Regions from separate parts of the Streptomyces sp. NPDC031479 genome, predicted to be linked through region 1. Evidence: riboswitches for the same ligand, from Rfam matches in the RefSeq annotation. Region 1 holds a riboswitch; each other region holds the start of a gene.
What was found. Region 1 has a riboswitch for ZMP and ZTP ahead of ACZ5D2_RS22210 (serine hydroxymethyltransferase). Riboswitches for the same ligand answer to the same signal wherever they lie in the genome.
Positions count from the first base shown of each region.

Region 2: linked by a shared signal. The riboswitch ahead of ACZ5D2_RS36255 (bifunctional 5,10-methylenetetrahydrofolate dehydrogenase/5,10-methenyltetrahydrofolate cyclohydrolase) and the one ahead of ACZ5D2_RS22210 (serine hydroxymethyltransferase) in region 1 are both predicted to bind ZMP and ZTP.
Region 3: linked by a shared signal. The riboswitch ahead of ACZ5D2_RS15640 (phosphoribosylaminoimidazolecarboxamide formyltransferase) and the one ahead of ACZ5D2_RS22210 (serine hydroxymethyltransferase) in region 1 are both predicted to bind ZMP and ZTP.

Region 1 covers NZ_JBVIKC010000020.1:1,656-8,226, forward strand. The annotation lists gene ACZ5D2_RS22195 (glutathionylspermidine synthase family protein) at 1-955, shown strand, start outside; gene ACZ5D2_RS22200 (hypothetical protein) at 1,086-1,865, shown strand; gene rocD (ornithine--oxo-acid transaminase) at 1,952-3,157, opposite strand; ZMP/ZTP riboswitch at 3,266-3,356, shown strand; gene ACZ5D2_RS22210 (serine hydroxymethyltransferase) at 3,392-4,660, shown strand; gene trpS (tryptophan--tRNA ligase) at 4,897-5,910, shown strand; gene ACZ5D2_RS22220 (2'-5' RNA ligase family protein) at 5,994-6,571, shown strand, end outside.
Region 2 covers NZ_JBVIKC010000056.1:27,894-34,464, reverse strand. The annotation lists gene ACZ5D2_RS36260 (MAB_1171c family putative transporter) at 1-762, shown strand, start outside; gene ACZ5D2_RS36255 (bifunctional 5,10-methylenetetrahydrofolate dehydrogenase/5,10-methenyltetrahydrofolate cyclohydrolase) at 905-1,774, opposite strand; ZMP/ZTP riboswitch at 1,802-1,899, opposite strand; gene ACZ5D2_RS36250 (methyltransferase domain-containing protein) at 1,957-2,718, shown strand; gene ACZ5D2_RS36245 (RNA polymerase sigma factor) at 2,956-4,539, shown strand; gene ACZ5D2_RS36240 (SRPBCC family protein) at 4,618-5,067, opposite strand; gene ACZ5D2_RS36235 (amino acid permease) at 5,122-6,537, opposite strand.
Region 3 covers NZ_JBVIKC010000012.1:19,465-26,035, forward strand. The annotation lists gene ACZ5D2_RS15610 (SRPBCC family protein) at 1-371, shown strand, start outside; gene ACZ5D2_RS15615 (trypsin-like serine peptidase) at 760-1,518, opposite strand; gene ACZ5D2_RS15620 (hypothetical protein) at 2,175-2,708, shown strand; gene ACZ5D2_RS15625 (hypothetical protein) at 2,883-3,389, opposite strand; gene ACZ5D2_RS15630 (phosphatidylinositol-specific phospholipase C) at 3,734-4,648, shown strand; gene ACZ5D2_RS15635 (DUF6207 family protein) at 4,698-4,883, shown strand; ZMP/ZTP riboswitch at 5,149-5,237, shown strand; gene ACZ5D2_RS15640 (phosphoribosylaminoimidazolecarboxamide formyltransferase) at 5,268-6,425, shown strand.

The DNA of each region.
Region 1 (6,571 bases):
CACCGATCCGAAGCTGGCCGGCCTGATCGCCCAGTCCTGGCACCGCCGCGCCGAACAGCCCTCCCTCTACGGCCGTTTCGACCTGCGCTACGACGGCGACGGGCCGGCCAAGCTGCTGGAGTACAACGCCGACACCCCCACCTCCCTGGTGGAGGCGGCGAGCCCGCAGTGGTTCTGGATGGAGGAGCGCTTCCCCGGCGCCGACCAGTGGAACTCCCTCCACGAGCGGCTCGTCGAGGCCTGGCGCCGCCAGGCTGAGCTGCTGCCGCCCGGTCCGCTGCACTTCGCGCACTCCGAGGCCGACGAGCTCGGCGAGGACCTGATGACGGTGGCCTACCTCCAGGAGACCGCCGAACAGGCCGGCCTGGAGACCCACGCCCTGTCGGTCGAACAGATCGGCTGGGACAGCCTCTCGGGCCGGTTCGTCGACGAGAGGCTCCGCTTCATCCGCGGCTGCTTCAAGCTCTACCCGTGGGAGTGGCTGGCCGAGGACACCTTCGGCCCGCAGGTCCTGGACACCTACGACCACGGGGGCGGCTCCGGCACCACCGCCTGGATCGAGCCCCTGTGGAAGATGCTGCTCGCGAACAAGGCGCTGCTGGCGGTCCTGTGGGAGCTCTTCCCCGAGCACCCCAACCTGCTGCCCGCCTACCTCGACGGCCCGCGCGAACTCGCCGGGGCCGACTCGGCCGGCTACGCGGCCAAGCCCCTGCTGGGCCGCGAGGGAGCAGGGGTCACCCTCCACGGACCGGGCGGGGAGGGCGGGCCCTTCGTCCCGGCCGAGGGGGAGACGTACGTCTTCCAGGCGCTGGCGCCGCTGCCCGACTTCGACGGCAACCGGGTCGTCCTCGGCGCCTGGGTGGTCGAGGAGGAGGCGGCGGGCCTGGGGATCAGGGAATCGGCGGGGCCGGTCACGGACGAGTACGCCCGCTTCCTGCCCCACGTCATCCTGTAGGGCCCGGCCCGGCCGTCACCGGCACTCCGATTGCCGCCCGGCATGCCCGGGCGGACACTTGGATCAGACGGGGGCCCGGGGTGGGGCACGGCGGTGGGCTCCCGATTCTCCGGCGCCGGAAGGACGGGCGATGAATCCGCACCGCCGCACGGCTCTCCTCATTCCTTTGTTCGCCTCTTCGCTGGCGCTGGCGCTGCCGGTCGCCCAAGCGAACCAAGGGACCGCCCCGGGGGTGAGCGCCCGGGCCCCCGCCGCGCAGTGCTCCCTCGTCGCGGGCACACCCGATGCCGACGGCGCCGCCACCTACGACCTCGTGGGCAAGGGCTTCACACAGGGATCCGTGCGCATCGCGTCCAAATACGGCGTGACGTCGAGCGACGTGTCGGCCGACGGCGATTTCACGAAGAAGGACCTTCCGTACGCCGACTACACGGCCGCCCCCAAGAAGCGCCAGGGCCACGGCCAGGGCCACGGCCAGGGCCGGGGCCAGGTCGCCTGTACGAAGGTCCCCAAGTCGGACGCGGCCAAGACCAAGGCCACTGCCGACGTGACGGCGGCGGCGGCCGAGAACCCGGTGGGCACGAAGAAGATCGTCTGTCAGGTCATCAGCGAGACGGCGAGGGTCTCCTTCAGCGGGTCCATCACGGCTGCGGGGCCCGGGACCGTCAAGTACCGGTGGGTGAAGAGCGACGGCTCGACCTCGGGCGCCCTCACCCTCCAGTTCACGGCAGCGGGGACCATGAAGACGGAGCCCACCTTGACGGACACCCGGCTCGGGAGCGCCAGCCCCCTGGACCACTCGGCCGGCTGGGCCCAGATCGTGATCGACGGGGACGACACGAAGTCCAACCGGTCCGAGTTCGACCTCACGTGCAGCGACGTCAGCCACCTGGTCGGGATGGGCCGCTGACCGCGTCCGCCGGTGAAGGCCCGCGCGTGCCGCCGAAGGCGCGGGCGGGAGCCGAGCCGACCCGGCCGCGCCTTCGGCGGATCCCGTCAGCCGGCCAGGACCGAGCGCAGCCGGTCCAGGCCCCAGTCCAGGTCCTCCTTGCTGATCACCAGCGGCGGTGCGATGCGGATCGTCGACCCGTGGGTGTCCTTCACCAGCACCCCGAGCTCCATCAGCTTCTCGGAGATCTCCCGGCCCGTGCCGAGGGAGGGGTCGATGTCGACCCCCGCCCACAGTCCGCGGCCGCGGACGGCGGTCACCGCGCCCCCGCCGACGAGCAGGTTCAGTTCCCGGTGCAGGTGGTCGCCGAGTTCGGCGGCCCGCTGCTGGTACTCGCCGGAGCGCAGCATCGCGATCACCTCCAGGGCGACGGCGCAGGCCAGCGGGTTGCCGCCGAAGGTGGATCCGTGCTCGCCCGGCCGGAACACCCCGAGCACGTCCCGGTCGGCGACCACGGCGGAGACGGGGACCACACCGCCGCCCAGCGCCTTGCCGAGGACGTACACGTCGGGGACGACGCCCTCGTGCTCGCAGGCGAAGGTCTTCCCGGTCCGCCCCAGGCCCGACTGGATCTCGTCGGCCATGAAGAGCACGTTCCGCTCGCGCGTCAGCTCCCTCACGCCGGCCAGGTATCCGGCGGGCGGCACCAGCACCCCGGCCTCGCCCTGGATCGGCTCCAGCAGCACCGCCACGGTGTTCGCGGTGACGGCGTGGGAGAGCGCGGTGAGGTCCCCGTACGGGACGATCTCGAAGCCGGGCGTGTAGGGCCCGAAGTGGTCGCGCGCCTCGTGGTCCGTGGAGAAGGACACGATGGTGGTGGTGCGGCCGTGGAAGTTGTCGGCGGCCACCACGATCTTGGCCTGCCCGTCGGGCACGCCCTTGACCTCGTACCCCCACTTGCGGGCCGTCTTCACCGCCGTCTCCACGGCCTCCGCGCCCGTGTTCATGGGCAGCACCATCTCCTTGCCGCACAACTCGGCGAGCTGCGTGCAGAAGTCCGCGAAGCGGTCGTGGAAGAAGGCGCGGGAGGTGAGGGTGACCCGCTCCAGCTGGTCGCGGGCGGCGTCGATCAGACGGCGGTTGCCGTGGCCGAAGTTGAGCGCCGAGTACCCGGCGAGCATGTCGAGGTACCGGCGGCCCTCCACGTCCGTCATCCACGCGCCCTCCGCCGAGGCGACGACGACGGGCAGGGGGTGGTAGTTGTGCGCGCTGTGTTCGTCGGCGGAGCGGATGGCATCAGCAGTTCTCGACACGGGGTCTCCGATCGTCCGTCTGGCCGGTGACGTGGGTGGCGTCCTTTCTATCGTCGCTCGGATCGCGGACGGAGAAACCTTCTTTCCGGCGCGCCCGCTAAGGTGTCCGGTACGCACGGCGACTGGCGTACGGAGAACCAACTCCGGGGGAGTCGTGCGCGCACGACCGCACACAGGGCCGCTCGCCTGGGCCTCGCGGGGACGAGAGACGACATCGACCCCGGAGGAGCCGCCATGAGCGCGAACCACCGTCACCCCGCCCTGCTCGCCACCGACCCCGAGCTGGCGTCCTTCATCTCCGCCGAGGAGAGCCTCCAGGCGCAGACCCTGCGCCTGATCCCCAGTGAGAACTACGTCTCCGCCGCCGTGCTGGAGGCCTCCGGCACGGTGCTCCAGAACAAGTACAGCGAGGGCTACCCGGGCCGCCGCTACTACGAGGGCCAGCAGAACATCGACCGGGTCGAGGCCCTCGCCGTCGAGCGGGCCAAGGGCCTGTTCGGGGTGGACCACGCGAACGTCCAGCCGTACTCCGGGTCCCCGGCGAACCTCGCCGTCTACCTGGCCTTCGCCAAGCCCGGCGACACGGTGATGGGCATGGCCCTGCCGATGGGCGGGCACCTCACCCACGGCTGGGGGGTCTCCGCGACGGGCTCCTGGTTCCGCGGAGTCCAGTACGGCGTCCGCCCGGAGGACGGCCGGATCGACTACGACGCGGTGCGTGCGCTGGCCCTCGCCGAACGCCCGAAGATCATCTTCTGTGGCGGTACGGCCCTGCCGCGGACCATCGACTTCGCGGCCTTCGCCTCGATCGCCGAGGAGGCGGGCTCGGTCCTCGTCGCGGACGTGGCCCACATCGCGGGCCTGATCGCGGGCGGCGCCCACCCGTCGCCGGTCGGGCACGTGGACGTGGTCTCGACGACCACCCACAAGACCCTGCGCGGGCCGCGCGGCGCGATGCTGATGTGCACGGAGGAGCACGCGAAGGCCATCGACAAGGCGGTCTTCCCGGGCCTCCAGGGCGGTCCCCACAACCAGACGACCGCGGGCATCGCGGTCGCCCTGCACGAGGCGGCGCAGCCGGCGTTCACGGCGTACGCCCACGCGGTCGTGGCCAACGCGAAGGCGCTGGCCGCCGCGCTGCTGGAGCGGGGCTTCGACCTCGTCTCGGGCGGCACCGACAACCACCTGATCCTGATGGACCTCACCTCGCGCGGGGTGGCGGGCAAGGTCGCGGCGAAGGCCCTGGACCGGGCGGGGATCGTCGTGAACTACAACACCGTGCCGTTCGACCCGCGCAAGCCGTTCGACCCGTCGGGCATCCGGATCGGCACCCCGTCGCTGACGTCCCGCGGCCTGACCGCGGAGCACATGCCCGTCGTCGCCGACTGGATCTCGCGGTCGGTGGACGCGGCCGCCAAGGGCGACGAGCCGGCCCTCGCCGCGATCCGCTCCGAGGTCGGCGACCTGATGGCCGCCTTCCCGGCGCCCGGACTCCCGCTGTAGCCGCCGTGCCGCCGCCGGGACCCGTACCCGTCCCGGCGGCGGCATCCGGCCACCCCCGGGAATCGGTCGCTCGGCCGGGGCGGGATCCGGCCGCCCCGCTACCGCCCGGTACGTGGGCAGGGGCCGGGCGGGACCGGGGGAGCGGGTGCGGGACCGGCCGCGCCGCGCCGCGGCGGCGGCAGGGTTCCGGCCAGCGCGGGGCCGGAGCGCGCCCCCGCACCTGAGAGAATGAAGCCATGGCTTCTGATCGTCCTCGCGCGCTCTCCGGCATCCAGCCCACCTCCGGCTCGTTCCACCTCGGGAACTACCTCGGAGCCATCCGCCAGTACGTCGCCCTGCAGGAGACGCACGACGCCTTCTACATGGTGGTCGACCTGCACGCGATCACCATGCCGCAGGATCCCAAGGACCTGCGGGCGAACACCCGCCTCTCCGCGGCGCAGCTCCTCGCGGCCGGTCTGGACCCGGAGCGCTGCACGCTCTTCATCCAGAGCCACGTGCCGGAGCACGCCCAGCTCGGCTGGGTCATGAACTGCATCACCGGTTTCGGCGAGGCCAGCCGGATGACCCAGTTCAAGGACAAGTCCGCCAGGTCGGGTGCCAACAACGCCACCGTCGGCCTGTTCACGTACCCGATCCTCCAGGTCGCCGACATCCTCCTCTACCAGGCGGACTCCGTCCCGGTCGGCGAGGACCAGCGCCAGCACATCGAGCTGACCCGCGACCTCGCGGAGCGCTTCAACCAGCGCTTCGGCGACACCTTCACGCTCCCGGCGGCGCACATCGTCAAGGAGGTCGCGAAGATCTACGACCTCCAGGACCCGGCGATCAAGATGTCGAAGTCGGCGTCCTCGCCCAAGGGCCTGATCAACCTCCTCGACGAGCCGAAGGTCACCGAGAAGAAGATCAAGAGCGCGGTCACCGACACCGAGGCCGTGGTCCGTTTCGACACGGAGAACAAGCCCGGCGTCAGCAACCTGCTCACGATCTACTCCACCCTCACGGGCGAGAGCATCCCCGCCCTGGAAGCCGCGTACGAGGGCAAGGGTTACGGAGCGCTCAAGACGGACCTCGCGGGCGTGATGGTCGATTTCGTCACACCGTTCAAGCAGCGGACCCAGGAGTACCTGGACGACCCGGAGACCCTGGACTCCTTGCTGGCCAAGGGCGCGGAGAAGGCTCGGGCGGTCGCCGCCGAGACCCTGGCGCAGACCTACGACCGCCTCGGTTTCCTGCCCGCGAAGCACTGACGGACCGGCGCCCCTGGCGGTCGGGGGGGTGCTGGCGCCACACTGAGGCGGCAGCATCCCGCACACAGACGGAGGAGACAGACGTGGGGACCGTAACGCTCGGCGTTTCGATCGCGGTCCCGGAGCCGTACGGCAGCCAGCTCCAGGGGCTGCGCGCCGGCTTCGGGGACGCCGCCGCGCACGGCATCCCCACGCACGTCACCCTCGTACCGCCCACCGAGGTGGAGGCGGACCGGCTGCCCGGGATCCGCGCCCACCTGGCCGAGGTCGCCGGGGCCTTCCGGTCCTTCCCGATGCGGCTGGAAGGGACGGGCAGCTTCCGTCCCCTCTCGCCGGTCGTCTACGTCCGGCTCGTCGAAGGCGCCCCGGACTGCACCCGTCTCCAGGGCCGGGTCCGCGACCCCCAGGGGCCGGTCAACCGGGAGCTGGCGTTCCCGTACCACCCGCACGTCACGGTCGCCCACGGGATCTCCGAGGAGGCGATGGACCGGGCGTACGCCGAGCTCGCGGACTACGCCGCCGACTGGCTGTGCGAGGGCTTCGCGCTCTACGAGCAGGGCTCCGACGGGGTCTGGCGCAAGCTGCGCGAGTATCCCTTCGGCACGGGCCCGGCTCCCGTCCCGGCGCAGTCGGCGCCCGCCGCCGACACGGCCGCCGGCGC
Region 2 (6,571 bases), on a different contig from region 1:
ATCGTCTGCTTCCTCGTGGCGCACACCGTGGGCACCTCGGCGCTGACCTGGCTGTGCGGGAAGTGGCTGTGGCGGGCGGACCGCTCGCTGCGACCGTTGCGCAGCGGGCTGGCCCTGATCGTGCTCGGCGGGGCGCTGGACCTGTCCTACCTCGCCGCCAAGTGGGCCTCGGTGGCCGCCCGCTGGGCCGGCCGCGACTGGGTGCACCTGTCCACGGACGTGGCACCGCCACTGGCCGCCGCGGCCGGTGTGATGGTCGGGGCGGGGTTCATCGTGCCCCTGGCCGGCGGCTCGGAGGCCTGGCGGGACTTCAGCCAGTACCGCAGGCTGCGTCCGCTGTGGAAGGCGCTGCGCGGGTTCGCGTCCCGCAACGTGACGACGGTCCCGCTGACCTGGTGGTCACCGGTGGGGATCCGGCTGGTCCACCGCGAGTCGGTGATCGACGACGGGCTGCTGGCCCTGGCCGGCTGGTTCGACCCCGAGGTGCGCACGGCGGCGTACGGGGCCGCGCGCCGGCAGGGCCTGGACGAGCCGGCCGCCTCGGTGGTGGCGGACGCCGCCATGCTCGCCGCCGCCTGCCGGCTCCGGGCGGCCGCCGACCGGAACGGCTCCGGCGGCTCCGGCGGCCGGGCGGCCGGGACGGGGCGGAAGGACGCCGTCCCGCACCGGCTGGGCTCCCAGCCCCTGACGGCGCTCGCCCGGGAGTTCCGCGCGTCCCCGATCGTCGCGGCGGCCCGCCGGGGAGCGCCGGCGGCGGGCTGAGCCGTCCGCAGGCCCCGGACCGGCCCGGCGGGACCCGCCGGGCGCGGTGACCCCTCGGCCGTCCTGTCCGGAGCACGGCGAACGCCCCGGACCGAAGGGTCCGGGGCGTTCGTACTCCGTACGCCGTCGCGTGCGGTGGGGGTCAGAGGGCCGCGAGGTCCAGGCCGGCCTGCGCCGCCGCGGCCTGCACCGTCTGCTCCAGCAGGACGGCGATGGTCATCGGGCCGACGCCGCCGGGCACCGGGGTGATCAGGGAGGCGCGGGCGGCGGCCGACTCGAAGTGGACGTCGCCGACGTTGCCCTCGTTGTAGCCGGCGTCGAGCACGACCGCGCCCGGCTTGATGTCCTCGCCGCGGATGAACTCGGCCTTGCCCACGGCGGCGACGAGCACGTCGGCCTGGCGCACGATCGAGGGCAGGTCCACGGTGCGGGAGTGACAGTAGGTGACCGTGGCGTTGCGCTCCAGCAGCAGCATGCCGGCCGGCTTGCCCAGGATGGCGCTGCGGCCGACGACGACGGCGTGCTTGCCGGTGAGGTCGACGTCGTAGGCCTCCAGGAGGCGCATGATGCCGCCGGGGGTGCAGGAGACGAAGCCCGGCAGCCCGAAGCCCATGGCGGCGAAGGAGTGCATGGTGACCCCGTCGACGTCCTTGCCCGGGGCGATGGCCTCGAAGGCGGCGCGCTCGTCGATGTGGTGCGGAACGGGGTGCTGGAGCAGGATGCCGCTGATCTCCGGGTCCTCGGAGAGCTCGGTGAGGGCGGCCACCAGCTCCTCCGTGGTGGTCGAGGCGGGCAGCTCCACGTGGCGGGAGGTGATCCCGGCCTTGGCGCAACGGTTCTGCTTCATGCGTACGTAGGTGACGGACGCGGGGTCCTCGCCGACGAGGACGGTGGCGAGGCAGGGCGCGGTACCGGTGCGCTCGGTGATCTTCGCCGCGAGGGCGGCGGTCTGCTCGGAGATGCGGCGGGCGAGGGCGGTGCCGTCCATCAGCTGGGCGGTGGCGGTCGTCATGGGGTCTCCTGAACGTCGCTGCGGATCGCGGATCGCCCAGGCGCGCGGCAGTCGACGTACGGAGGTGGGCACGCCGGGCCGCTCCCCGGTGGTGATCCACCCGAACGCCAGTCACGGCCCGTCGCACAGTCTAGTCGACATATCCGGTGGTCGGCCTGGGCCCGGCCTGGGACGATCGGGGCATGACGCGCACTTTCGACCATCTCGTCGCCGAAGCCGAGACCGTCTCCGTGGACGGCTGGGACTTCTCCTGGCTGGACGGCCGGGCCACCGAGCAGCGGCCCTCCTGGGGGTACCAGCGGCTGCTGGCCGATCGGCTGGCACGGGTCCGGTCCGCCCTCGACATCCAGACCGGCGGGGGCGAGGTGCTGGCGGGCGCGGGCCCCCTTCCCGCGCTGACGGCGGCCACGGAGTCCTGGCCGCCGAACATCGACAGGGCGACCCGGCTGCTGCACCCGCTCGGCGCGGTGGTGGTGGCCGACGCCGACGAGCCGCCGCTGCCCTTCGGCGACGAGGCCTTCGAGCTGGTCGCGAGCAGGCACCCGGTGACCATCTGGTGGGAGGAGATCGCGCGGGTGCTGACACCGGGCGGGACGTACCTCTCGCAGCAGGTCGGACCGGCCAGCGTGTTCGAGCTCGTCGAGTACTTCCTGGGCCCGCAGCCGGAGGAGGTGCGCCGCGCCCGCCACCCCGACGACGCGGTCGCCGACGCCACGAAGGCGGGCCTGGAAGTGGTCGATCTGCGCTCCGAGCGGCTGCGGACGGAGTTCCACGACATCGGAGCCGTGATCTACTTTCTCCGGAAGGTGATCTGGATGGTGCCCGGCTTCACGGTCGGGCAGTACCGGGACCGGCTGCGCGAGCTCCACGAACGGATCGAGCGCGAGGGCCCGTTCGTCGCGCACACCGCCCGTTTCCTGATCGAAGCTCGCAAAACGGACTGAGGTCGGACCGGCGGAAGGCGTGGATCCGGCGCGGACGGATCCACGCGGAATCGGTTGCGCGGCCACAGCGTGGCGCAGGTCACTCAATTCAGCGCGTAACGAATCGACTCGGGCATGCGATGAACCGACAGGTGTCCTCGCGCGGCCCCGGAATACAGACCCCCCTCGGGTCTGTTTCCCGAGTTCGCGCGATGATGTCCCGCCCACCCCTTATCTGTTCGCAACGAGAGGCTCCTTGTGTCGCTCAGCCCGTCCCGTACGTTCCCTCCGGAGATCGCCGAATCGGAGGCCCTCGTCGCGCTCGTCGAGCGCGGCCGCGAGCAGGGTCACATCAACGGTGACGATGTGCGCCAGGCCTTCGAGGCCGGCCGCATCCCGGTGGACCAGTGGAAGCGGGTCCTGCGCAGCCTGAACCAGGTCCTGGACGAGGAGGGTGTCGCCCTCCACGTCAGCGCCGCCCCCGCCACCAAGGCCGCCGCCAAGAAGCCCCGCAAGGCGGCCGCCGCCCCCGCCCGCACCGTGACGAAGAAGGCCGCCCCGCCGCGCCCCATCGGCGCGCGCAAGACCTCGGCCACGGCCCCCGCCACCGCGGCGGCGATATCCGCTCCGTCGGCCGCCGCCACCGGGGACGAGGCGACGGCCGAGGCCGCCGCCGAGCCGAAGAAGCGCACGGTCAAGAAGACCGCGGCCAAGAAGGCCACGGCCACCAAGAAGACCGCCGCCACCAAGAAGGCCGGCGCCAAGGACGCGGACGACGCCGAGAACCCGGGCGCCGAGGGCGAGGACTGGGCCGTCGAGGACCTCGCCGACGAGGCCGAGGAGGAGACGCCCAAGGCGGCCGGAACCCAGGGCTTCGTGCTGTCCGACGACGACGAGGACGACGCCCCGGCGCAGACCGTCATGGTCGCCGGCGCCACCGCCGACCCCGTCAAGGACTACCTGAAGCTGATCGGCAAGGTGCCGCTGCTCAACGCCGAGCAGGAGGTCGAGCTCGCCAAGCGCATCGAGGCGGGTCTCTTCTCCGAGTACAAGCTCGAAGAGGAGGAGGACCACAAGCCCGCGTTCAAGCGCGAGCTGGAGATCCTCGTCGAGGACGGCCGCCGGGCCAAGAACCACCTGCTGGAGGCCAACCTCCGCCTCGTGGTCTCGCTGGCCAAGCGCTACACGGGCCGCGGCATGCTCTTCCTGGACCTGATCCAGGAGGGCAACGTCGGTCTGATCCGCGCCGTGGAGAAGTTCGACTACACCAAGGGCTTCAAGTTCTCCACGTACGCGACCTGGTGGATCCGGCAGGCGATCACGCGTGCCATGGCCGACCAGTCGCGCACGATCCGCATCCCCGTCCACATGGTCGAGATCATCAACAAGCTGGCGCGCGTGCAGCGCCAGATGCTCCAGGACCTCGGCCGGGAGCCCACTCCGGAGGAGCTGGGCAAGGAACTCGACATGACCCCCGAGAAGGTCATCGAGGTCCAGAAGTACGGCCGCGAGCCGATCTCCCTGCACACCCCGCTGGGTGAGGAGGGCGACAGCGAGTTCGGTGACCTCATCGAGGACTCCGAGGCGGTCGTCCCGGCCGACGCCGTGTCGTTCACGTTCCTCCAGGAGCAGCTGCAGTCGATCCTGGGCACGCTCTCGGAGCGTGAGGCGGGCGTCGTCTCGATGCGTTACGGCCTGAACGACGGCCAGCCGAAGACCCTGGACGAGATCGGCCGCGTGTACGGGGTCACCCGTGAGCGCATCCGCCAGATCGAGTCCAAGACCATGTCGAAGCTGCGCCACCCGTCGCGTTCGCAGGTGCTGCGCGACTACCTCGACTGAGTCGGCCGCCGGGCCCGCGGGCCCGGCGGCGGAACGCGGAAGCCCGCGCCGTTCGTACGGCGCGGGCTTCCGCGTTCCTCAGGCGGCCGGGTGTTCGAGCATGTGCTTCAGCTTCTCCTCGCCCCGGGGCATCTCCTTGCGGGCGAAGGGCCGCACGAGGAGCGGTACGAGGGCCCGGCCGATGCCGTGGCCCTCGAAGTCCATGGCGAGGGTCACCCGGGAGCGCCGGCCGTCGCCGAGGGGTTCGATGGTGCCCCGCACGTCGGGCCGCACGGGGCCGTCGATCCCGTGCAGGTGCCAGCTCCTGGGCGGGTCCAGTTCCAGGAACTCGATGGTCGTGGGGAACTCCCGCTTGCCGATCCGCCGGGTGACCTCGACCCGGGAGCCGACGTGGACCGGCATGTCGCCCAGCGGGTGGACCGACACCGCGCTGCCCTGCCATTCCGGCAGGCGCGTCGGGTCCGTCACGTAGGAGTAGACCTCGGCCGGGCTGCGGGAGATGTCGATGGTCTCCCTGATCGCCGACATGGCGACCCCCTTTCGACCCCCTGGCGGTCCCCTCCGACCACGCTACTCCGCAGGTCAGGCAGGGGCCCGGTGTTTGCGGGCGGCCATCAGCGCATAGAGCAGGACGCCCGCGAAGAGGAAGAGCACGCCCTGGTAGACGGCCGCGTAGCCGGATCCGGCGACCAGCCACATCGAGAAGGCGAAGGCCAGACCGGCGAGGACGGCGTCGCGCACCAGCTGCCCGCGCCGGACCCGCTCGCTCCGGCCGGAGGCCAGGAAGTAGAGCTGTGCGGCGGTGGACAGCAGGTAGGGGACGGTGGCCGTGAAGGTGGTGACCAGCACCAGCATCTCGAAGACGCCCGCGGAGCCGGCCGTGTAGTTGTAGACGGTCAGCGCGGAGGCCAGCACGGCCGTGACCAGGACGCCGACCACCGGGACCCCGCGCTTCCTCGTCTCGAAGACCTTCGGGAAGAGCCCGTCCCGGGCGGCGGCGTACGGGGTCTGCGCGCTGAGCAGGGTCCAGCCGTTGAGCGCGCCGACCATCGAGATCACCGCGGCGCAGGCGACGGCCGTGCCGCCCCAGGTGCCGCCGAACATCGCGTTGACGGCGTCCGAGAAGGGGGCCTGGGAGGAGACCAGCTTCTCGTGGGCGACCAGCCCGAAGACGGAGAGGGTGCCGAGGAGGTAGACGACCGCGGCGCCCGCCGTGCCCAGGATGGTGGCCCGGCCGACGTTGCGGGCGGGGTCGCGGACCTCGCCCGCGCTCACCGCGGCGGATTCCACGCCGAGGTAGCTGAAGAGCAGGATCGCGGCGGAGGCCGACACGGCCCCGACGGGGCTCTGGTCGGTGGTCCGGAACGGGCCGAGGTTCGCGGGGTCGAAGAAGAACAGTCCGCCGATGGCCACCAGCAGCAGCGGGGCCAGCTTCAGGACGGTCGCGACGAGCTGGACGGCGCCCACGTACCGGGTGCCGGCGAGGTTGGCGAGGGCGGGCAGCCACTGGACGGCCAGGGCGGCCAGGCACATGGACCACCGGTGGGCGCCGACCGCGGGGAAGAGCACCCCGAGGTAGCCGACCGCCGCGACCGCGAGGGCGGCGTTGGAGACCCAGGTGGTGATCCAGTAGCTGTAGGCGGCGAGGAATCCCGCGAAGTCCCCGAATGCGGCGCGGACGTACACGTACGGCCCGCCGGTCTGCGGGTGGCGCTCGGCGAGGCGGCCGAAGACCAGGGCCAGGGCGATCGCGCCGGCGGTGAGGACGGCGAAGGCCACGAGGCTGACCGTGCCGAAGGGTGCCACCGAGGCGGGGAGCAGGAAGATCCCGCCGCCGATGATGTTGCCCATGACCAGGCAGATGGCGATCGGGAGGCCGAAGCGGCGGGTGTGCCGGTCCCCGGGGCGGTCGCCCGGCGGGACGGCGGCGGACCCGGGGGCCGCGGGGGCTTCGGAGGCCCGGTCGACCTCGGTCGGCGGGGCTGCGGTGCTGCTCATCGGTGGTGCGCCTCGGAATGTCTCACATGGTGGG
Region 3 (6,571 bases), on a different contig from region 1:
GGACCTGGTCTCCCATGGAGTTCGACCGCCCGCTGTCCGCGGGCGCGACGGGCGGGCACGGCCCGGTCCGCTACACGGTCGCCGCGTACGTCCCGGGAACCTGGATCCGCTTCGCCTTCAGCGGCCCTCGCGGCTTCCACGGCTTCCACGAGTACGCCGTGCTGCCGGTCGACGACGAGCGCACGGTGCTGCGGCACACCCTGTCGATGCGGGTCACCGGAATCGCCCGGCTGAGCTGGCCGCTGGCCTACCGCTGGCTGCACGACGCACTGCTGGAGGACAGCCTCGACCGTGCCGAGCACCCGGCGCGACGCGCCCGCTGGTCCCCGTACGTCCGGCTGCTCATGGCCATCGCCCCCCAGGAGCACTGAGCTCGTCGCTTGACGTTGCCGGCCGGACAGCTCGGCTGTCTCCCACCACCGACGCCTGACTCCCAAGGGTGAAAGCAGCGGGGCGCGAGGTCGCAATCAGTCCAACCGGAGGTGTGTGGGGACTCCTCGCGGGGTGACATCGGGCCCTGGATGAGTCGTGGAGCCCGACCTCACGGTCGCCCTCAAGCAGATGTACGGCACCTGGCCGCGGACACTCGGCCACCAGACCTTCCTCCTGCTGCCCAGGGTCTTCTTCACCGACCACGCCGACCGGCCCGGCCAAGCCCGTCGGCAACGGCCCGTACACAAGCGGACTCGCGCACCAAGGGCATCGCGATGGCGATCGATCGCGACGCGATCACCCGACGCCAGCGGTCGAGCCCCGCTTTCACGGGTGTTCGGACCGGGCGAAGAGCTTGCCGGCGAGGGGCCCCAGGGCCGTGCCGTAGCTGTAGGCGTCGTCACTGCTGACGTTCACGGCGACCACGGTCCCCACACCTGCCGGATCGAGGTCGACCATGTACGGGCCGCCGCTGGATCCGACGCCCATGAGGCACGGAATCCGGAAGAACTGCGGCGCGCGCCGCGGCTGCGTGCCGGGACCTTCGCAATGGAGCACCCGGCTCGTGTAGGGATACCCGAACTGGTGGACCGGGCTTCCTGGTTTCGCGCCGAAGGCGATCCTCTGGGCTCCGACCACCGCCGAGATGCTCCGCCCGTCCGCAGCGGGGTTCATCTCCAGCATCGCCACGTCGTTGCCGTCGGCCTGCCAGTCCTCGGCCATGTGCACCCTGCGTACGGTGAACCCGCCGTGGGGGCTCTGTCCGTCCCGGTAGCCGGGCACGAAGTACAGGTTCTTGTCCCATGTCGCGGTCTGCGAGGATCCGTCGGACAGGGGCGTGCGCACGCAATGGGCCGCGGTCACGACGGTGTTCGTGCCGACGACCGTCGCTGTGCAGGCCGCGTCCTCCCCGCCCGTGACGAAGATGCGGCCGACGGTGCGGGCGACGACACCGCCCTTGTCCCATTCCGGCTGCACGAAGGCGTCGGACCGGTCGGCCATCGCCATCCCTGCGATCCCGTGGCCCATCCAGTACTGCTCGATCCGCTGCTGCTCGGCCGCGTCGAGAGCCGCCTCACGCGCCATGCTCTTCGGCTCCGCCGCCCCACCCCCGGTCGTCTTCGACGCGTGCGAAATCGGTCCGCATCCAGCGACCAGAACGAGCAGCGCTCCAGCCGCTGCCCGACTCCGAGCTCGTCTCACGGTCGTCATCCCTTCTCCACTGAGGTCAGCGCACGGTACTTCAAGGCGCTGACCAGCCCGGACACCGGGTCTCCATCCCTTCAGCCCCCGGCGCCGGTGGCGGCGCCGAGGGCGGCGTGGGCACCGTCCGCCACGGCTTCCGGCCGGGAACGCTTGGGCGGGGACCATCCGGGCGCAGGCGGCTCTGCCCTGCCGGTATCCGGCTCGAACGGGCCCCGGGAACGGGGACGACGGGGGCATGGGACGCTGACGGCGCGGTCGAGTCAAGAACCAGCCGACGTCCCGCTGCCTGAAGGACAGCCCCGCCTTCGGCCTTCGCGCCTTCTCGTGTGGCACCCGTCCCCCATGGCCCGACGGTAGTCCCGGGACGGGGGAACCGGCACCGGTGGGATCCCCTCTTGATGAGTGACCGAGGGGGGAAGTGCATGGCGGGGAAGACCGTTCCGGCAGCCGGGCGCTTGGTGGTGGCGGGGTTCCTTTGCGCCCTGATGGCGGGGTGCGGCAGCACGGCACCGGGAGGGGCCTCAGGACCTGCACCCGTGCCCTCCCTCTCACCGACCGCCGACTGCGGCCTCGACACGACGACTGACGACCCGACCGGCGGGTACGCCGGCCCGCCGACGGACGAGGAGACCGGCGGGTACGCCGGCCCGCCGACGGACGAGGAGACCGGCGGGTACGCCGGCCCGCCCACCGACCAGGAGGCCGCCGACGGTGGCGCCGGTCCGCCGACCGACGGGGAGATCGGCAACGGGGGCGGCCCCTGCGGGCCTGCGGACTGGTTCGACATGACCCGGGACTTCCAGGCCTACCTCGGACAGCACCTCACCAAGGCGGACGACGGCACCGTCTCCCAGCAGTCCGTACGCGAGACCCGTGTCCGGAAGGTGAGCGCCGTCGGCGAGGCGAGGATCACCTTTTTCTCCTACTTCACCGACGACGCCCTCAGCCGCAACGCCGCGCTCCGCCTGGCCCGGCTGTTCGCCGACTGGCGGCGCGAGGTCTACGGCGACACGGGCAAGGTGTCGGTCCGTACCACCGAAGGGACCGTGCTCGTCACCCTGACCTGGTGAGCCCGGCCATCGCGCGTTCCATGCCGCGCAGTGGTGCACGGCTCCGGCGTCCACCGCCCGGAGCCGGCGAGGCGAGGCGCCGGGTGATGAAGGCGCGGTGGGCCTCGATGGTCTCGATCGGGTGGACGGCTCATGGCGGAGTCGGGCATTCGAACTGTCCGATTGCCTGGCGGGTCACTGCCCCTGTGCCCGTGGGGTCGCCGTGGCGAGGAGACCGGACAGGGCCTCCTGGAGATCTTCGGTCTGGCGGTAGTGAAGGGCGGTCATCCCCACGTCGCAGGCCGCGATGACGTTGGCGGCGGTGCCCACCCCGGCCCTCCACGAGCTCCGCGCCCCAGGGCAGCACGGCTGGGTGGCCGCGGTGCCGTTCGGCGTGCCGCCGGCGGCGGTCGAGGCACGGACGCGGGCCGACCGCGACCGCACGGAGCCCGTACGCATCGTGGGCGAGCACCACGCCGCGGCCGCGCAGAACCGGGTCCACACCAGCCGGCTCTTGGCGTAGGTGTCGAGGGTGTTGTCCGGGGTGATCTCGGCGGCGACCGCGTCGGCCAGGTCCTCGGCCTCGGCGAGCCGGCGGGCGGCGTCGATGCCGTGCCGCTGCGCCCACCGCTCGATCAGACTTTGACGTTCGGCGCTCGGTGCGGGGTCGGGCTGGTGCTCGCCGACGACGTCGGCCGGCACCAGCGGGACAGCGGCGGTGGTGAACCGCCGCCGCGTTTGCCACCCCGCATTGCCGTTGGCATGTCATGGGCGAAACCAGGTCAAACAAGACCGTTAGCCGGACGGCAGTAAAACGTTAGCGGCCCGGTTTACGGTAGGCATCTGAGGCCATCCACTGCTTTGCGCAGCGTGATTCGGTCGAGAATTCCAATCGTGGCCGCCGTACTGATCGGCCGGGACCGCAACGCATTGCCGGCCTCGCTGATTCATCAGCTCCGGGAGCCGTGAGCCGCAGAACCCGTGCGCCTCCATCGGCGATGAGAGTGCCTTCTTCCCCATTTTCCACCCTGAATCGGAGAACATGTATGAGCCCTAATCGTCGTGACGTCCTGAAGTGGGCCGCCGGAGCCGGTGGCCTGGCTGCTGCCACCGTGCTCGGCCTCCCGAGTACGGCAACTGCCGCAAGCTGGTCCGCCCGTTCCTGGATGGGGCAACTCTCCAACAGCCTTCCCGTCACGAAGCTGACGATCCCCGGAACCCACAACTCCTGCGCCAACAGCGGCATCAGCATCGCCAAATGCCAGGACTGGGACCTGCTGACGCAGCTCAACAACGGCATCCGCTTTCTCGACATCCGCCTGAACGGATTGCAGGGCTCCTCGAACGAGATGGGCCTCTATCACGCCAACGTATACATGAACAAGCGGTTCCAAGATGTCCTCAACGACTGCGACTACTTCCTGCGGAACAACCCGAAGGAAGTAATCATCATGCGCCTCAGGAATGAGAAATCGGGAGGCCAGGAGCTCGGTGCAGAGGAATTCAGGCGCCGCTTCAACTGGTACATGGATGATCCGTCGATGCATTTCCGTCCGCTTTTCTGGACCAACCCCGACTGGCCCACCCTGGGCCAAGGTCGCGGCAAGGTCGTGCTCCTCACCGACTTCAGCCACGACTGGACCACCCTCAAGTGGGACAAGCACTGCAAAATTCAGGACGATTACAACGTCCCGGACGATGAGAAGAAGAAGGCGATCATCGCCTGCTTCGACGCAGCGTGGTTTGACCAGACCACTTCTCAGATGTTCATCAACTTCACCAGCACCGCCAAGGGGCCCATCCCCGAACCTTCCATCGGGGCCCAGAAGATCTTCCCGAGTGTCTACGCATACCTGGAGCCCAGGAAGGCTCAGCGAGCCCGCTTCGGCGTCGTGGCCATGGACTTCCCCAACTACCGCCCCGACATCATGAACCTTTTGATCGACAAGAACTTCGTCTAGAAGCTCGTAACATGATCGCGGGCGAGCCCTCGTGAGGCGGCGGTAGCTGATGCGCCTGCCGGCGAGGGCGACGAAGGCGTCGTGGAGTTCGGTGCGGCGTTCCCGGCGTACGGCGGCCGAGCTCGGGCGGCGGTGGGCCACGCCGGCCACGCCGAGCATCCGCCGTGTGCCGGCAGAGCCCGGAGTGACCGCGCGGCTGTACGCCGACCTGCGCCGCAGCGGGGAGGACCTGTAGGCGCGCCCCTCCAGGGATTGGCGGGGTCCCGGGGTGTACACCCCGGGACCCGCGTGATTCGCCGCGACTCAGCCGCCAATGTGCTGGTGCGGCACTGGGGTGCCCACGCCCGCGCGCGTGCGCGGTCAGAAGCGGGCCAGGTTCCTGACCCGCCCCGCGGGTCACGGAGTTGCGGATGTCGGATTCGCTGCTCATCAGGCCGCCTTCCGCTTCGCCTGAAGTGCGTGGGCGCGCATTTCGCTGGACAGCCGGAGGCGGTAGAGTCGGGCTCGGCCGCGACTGGCGCAGGTGGACGACCACCGGGGAGCGGCCGTATCTGTTCCGATGAGAGCGTCGACCGCCTGGGCGTCTCCGTCAGCGATGTTCCGCTGAGGAGGCCATGACGTGAAACTGCGCTACGGGATCAATCCGCAACAGAAGACTGCGCACGCCGCACCAATGACGCCCGGCAAGTGGCCGGTTCGACTGCTGCACGGAGAACCGTCCTTCATCAACATGCTGGACGCGCTGAACGGATGGCAACTCGTCCGCGAGGCCGGCCGGGCGCTCGGCAAACCGGCAGCCGCTTCCTTCAAACACGTCTCACCCGCGGGTGCTGCTGTCTCCGGGGCCATCGACGAGGTCACCACAGAGCTCTACGGCGTCGCCAACGGGGAGGTCGGCCCGCTCGCCAGTGCCTACTTGCGGGCCCGCGACGCCGACCCGAAATCCTCCTACGGCGACTTCGCCGCCGTCTCCCATCCGGTCGACGACGAACTCGCCGAACTGCTGACCGGCATGGTCTGCGACGGCATCGTCGCCCCCGGCTACGCGCCCGGCACCGTCGAGCGGCTCAGCAAGAAGAAGAACGGCCGTTTCCTGGTCATGGAGACGGACGACGCTTTCACGCCTCCGCACCAGGAGGCGCGTGAGGTCTTCGGCCTGCGCCTGACTCAGCAGCAGGACGAGGTGGAGTTGTCGTCCACACTGCTCGACCCGGTCGTGGGTGATCCGCTCCCCGACACAGCCGTGGCGGACCTCGTGCTGGGGCTGGCGGTCCTGCGCTACACCCAGTCCAATTCGGTGTGCTACCTGCGGAACGGCATGACGCTGGGAATCGGCGCCGGCCAGCAGTCCCGAGTCGACTGCACCCGTCTGGCCGGCGCGAAAACCGACACCTGGTGGCTGCGGCGTCACCCCGGCGTCCGCGCACTGCGCTTCCGGCCCGGCATTCGGCGCCAGGACCGGATCAACTGGCAGATCCGCTTCATCGAGGGCGACCTCACGCCGGACGAGACCAGGCGTCTGACGGAGGCACTCTCCACACCGGCCCGAGAGCTCACCGCCGACGAACGAGCTCAATGGATGCAACGTCTCGACCAGGTGACTTTCGTATCCGACGGTGCCCTGCCGTTCCGCGACAACGTCGACCACGCCCACCGTCACGGCGTTCAGTACATTGCGGAGCCGGGAGGATCCATCAGATCCGGTGAGGTCGAAGAAGCCTGCCGTGAGCACCGGATCACGCTGGCACGCACCGGCCTGAGACTGTTCCACCACTGACGGTCGCGAAGACGCCACGACCACCGGCCCTGACCGGGAAACCTCCGAAGGCGGCCACAGAAGACCACCCCGCGCTGACCTGGCGGCTGGCACCGGGCGCTCGGAGCGCTCGCTCGGTATTCCTGCCCCTGGTGCCTGCGGAGAGG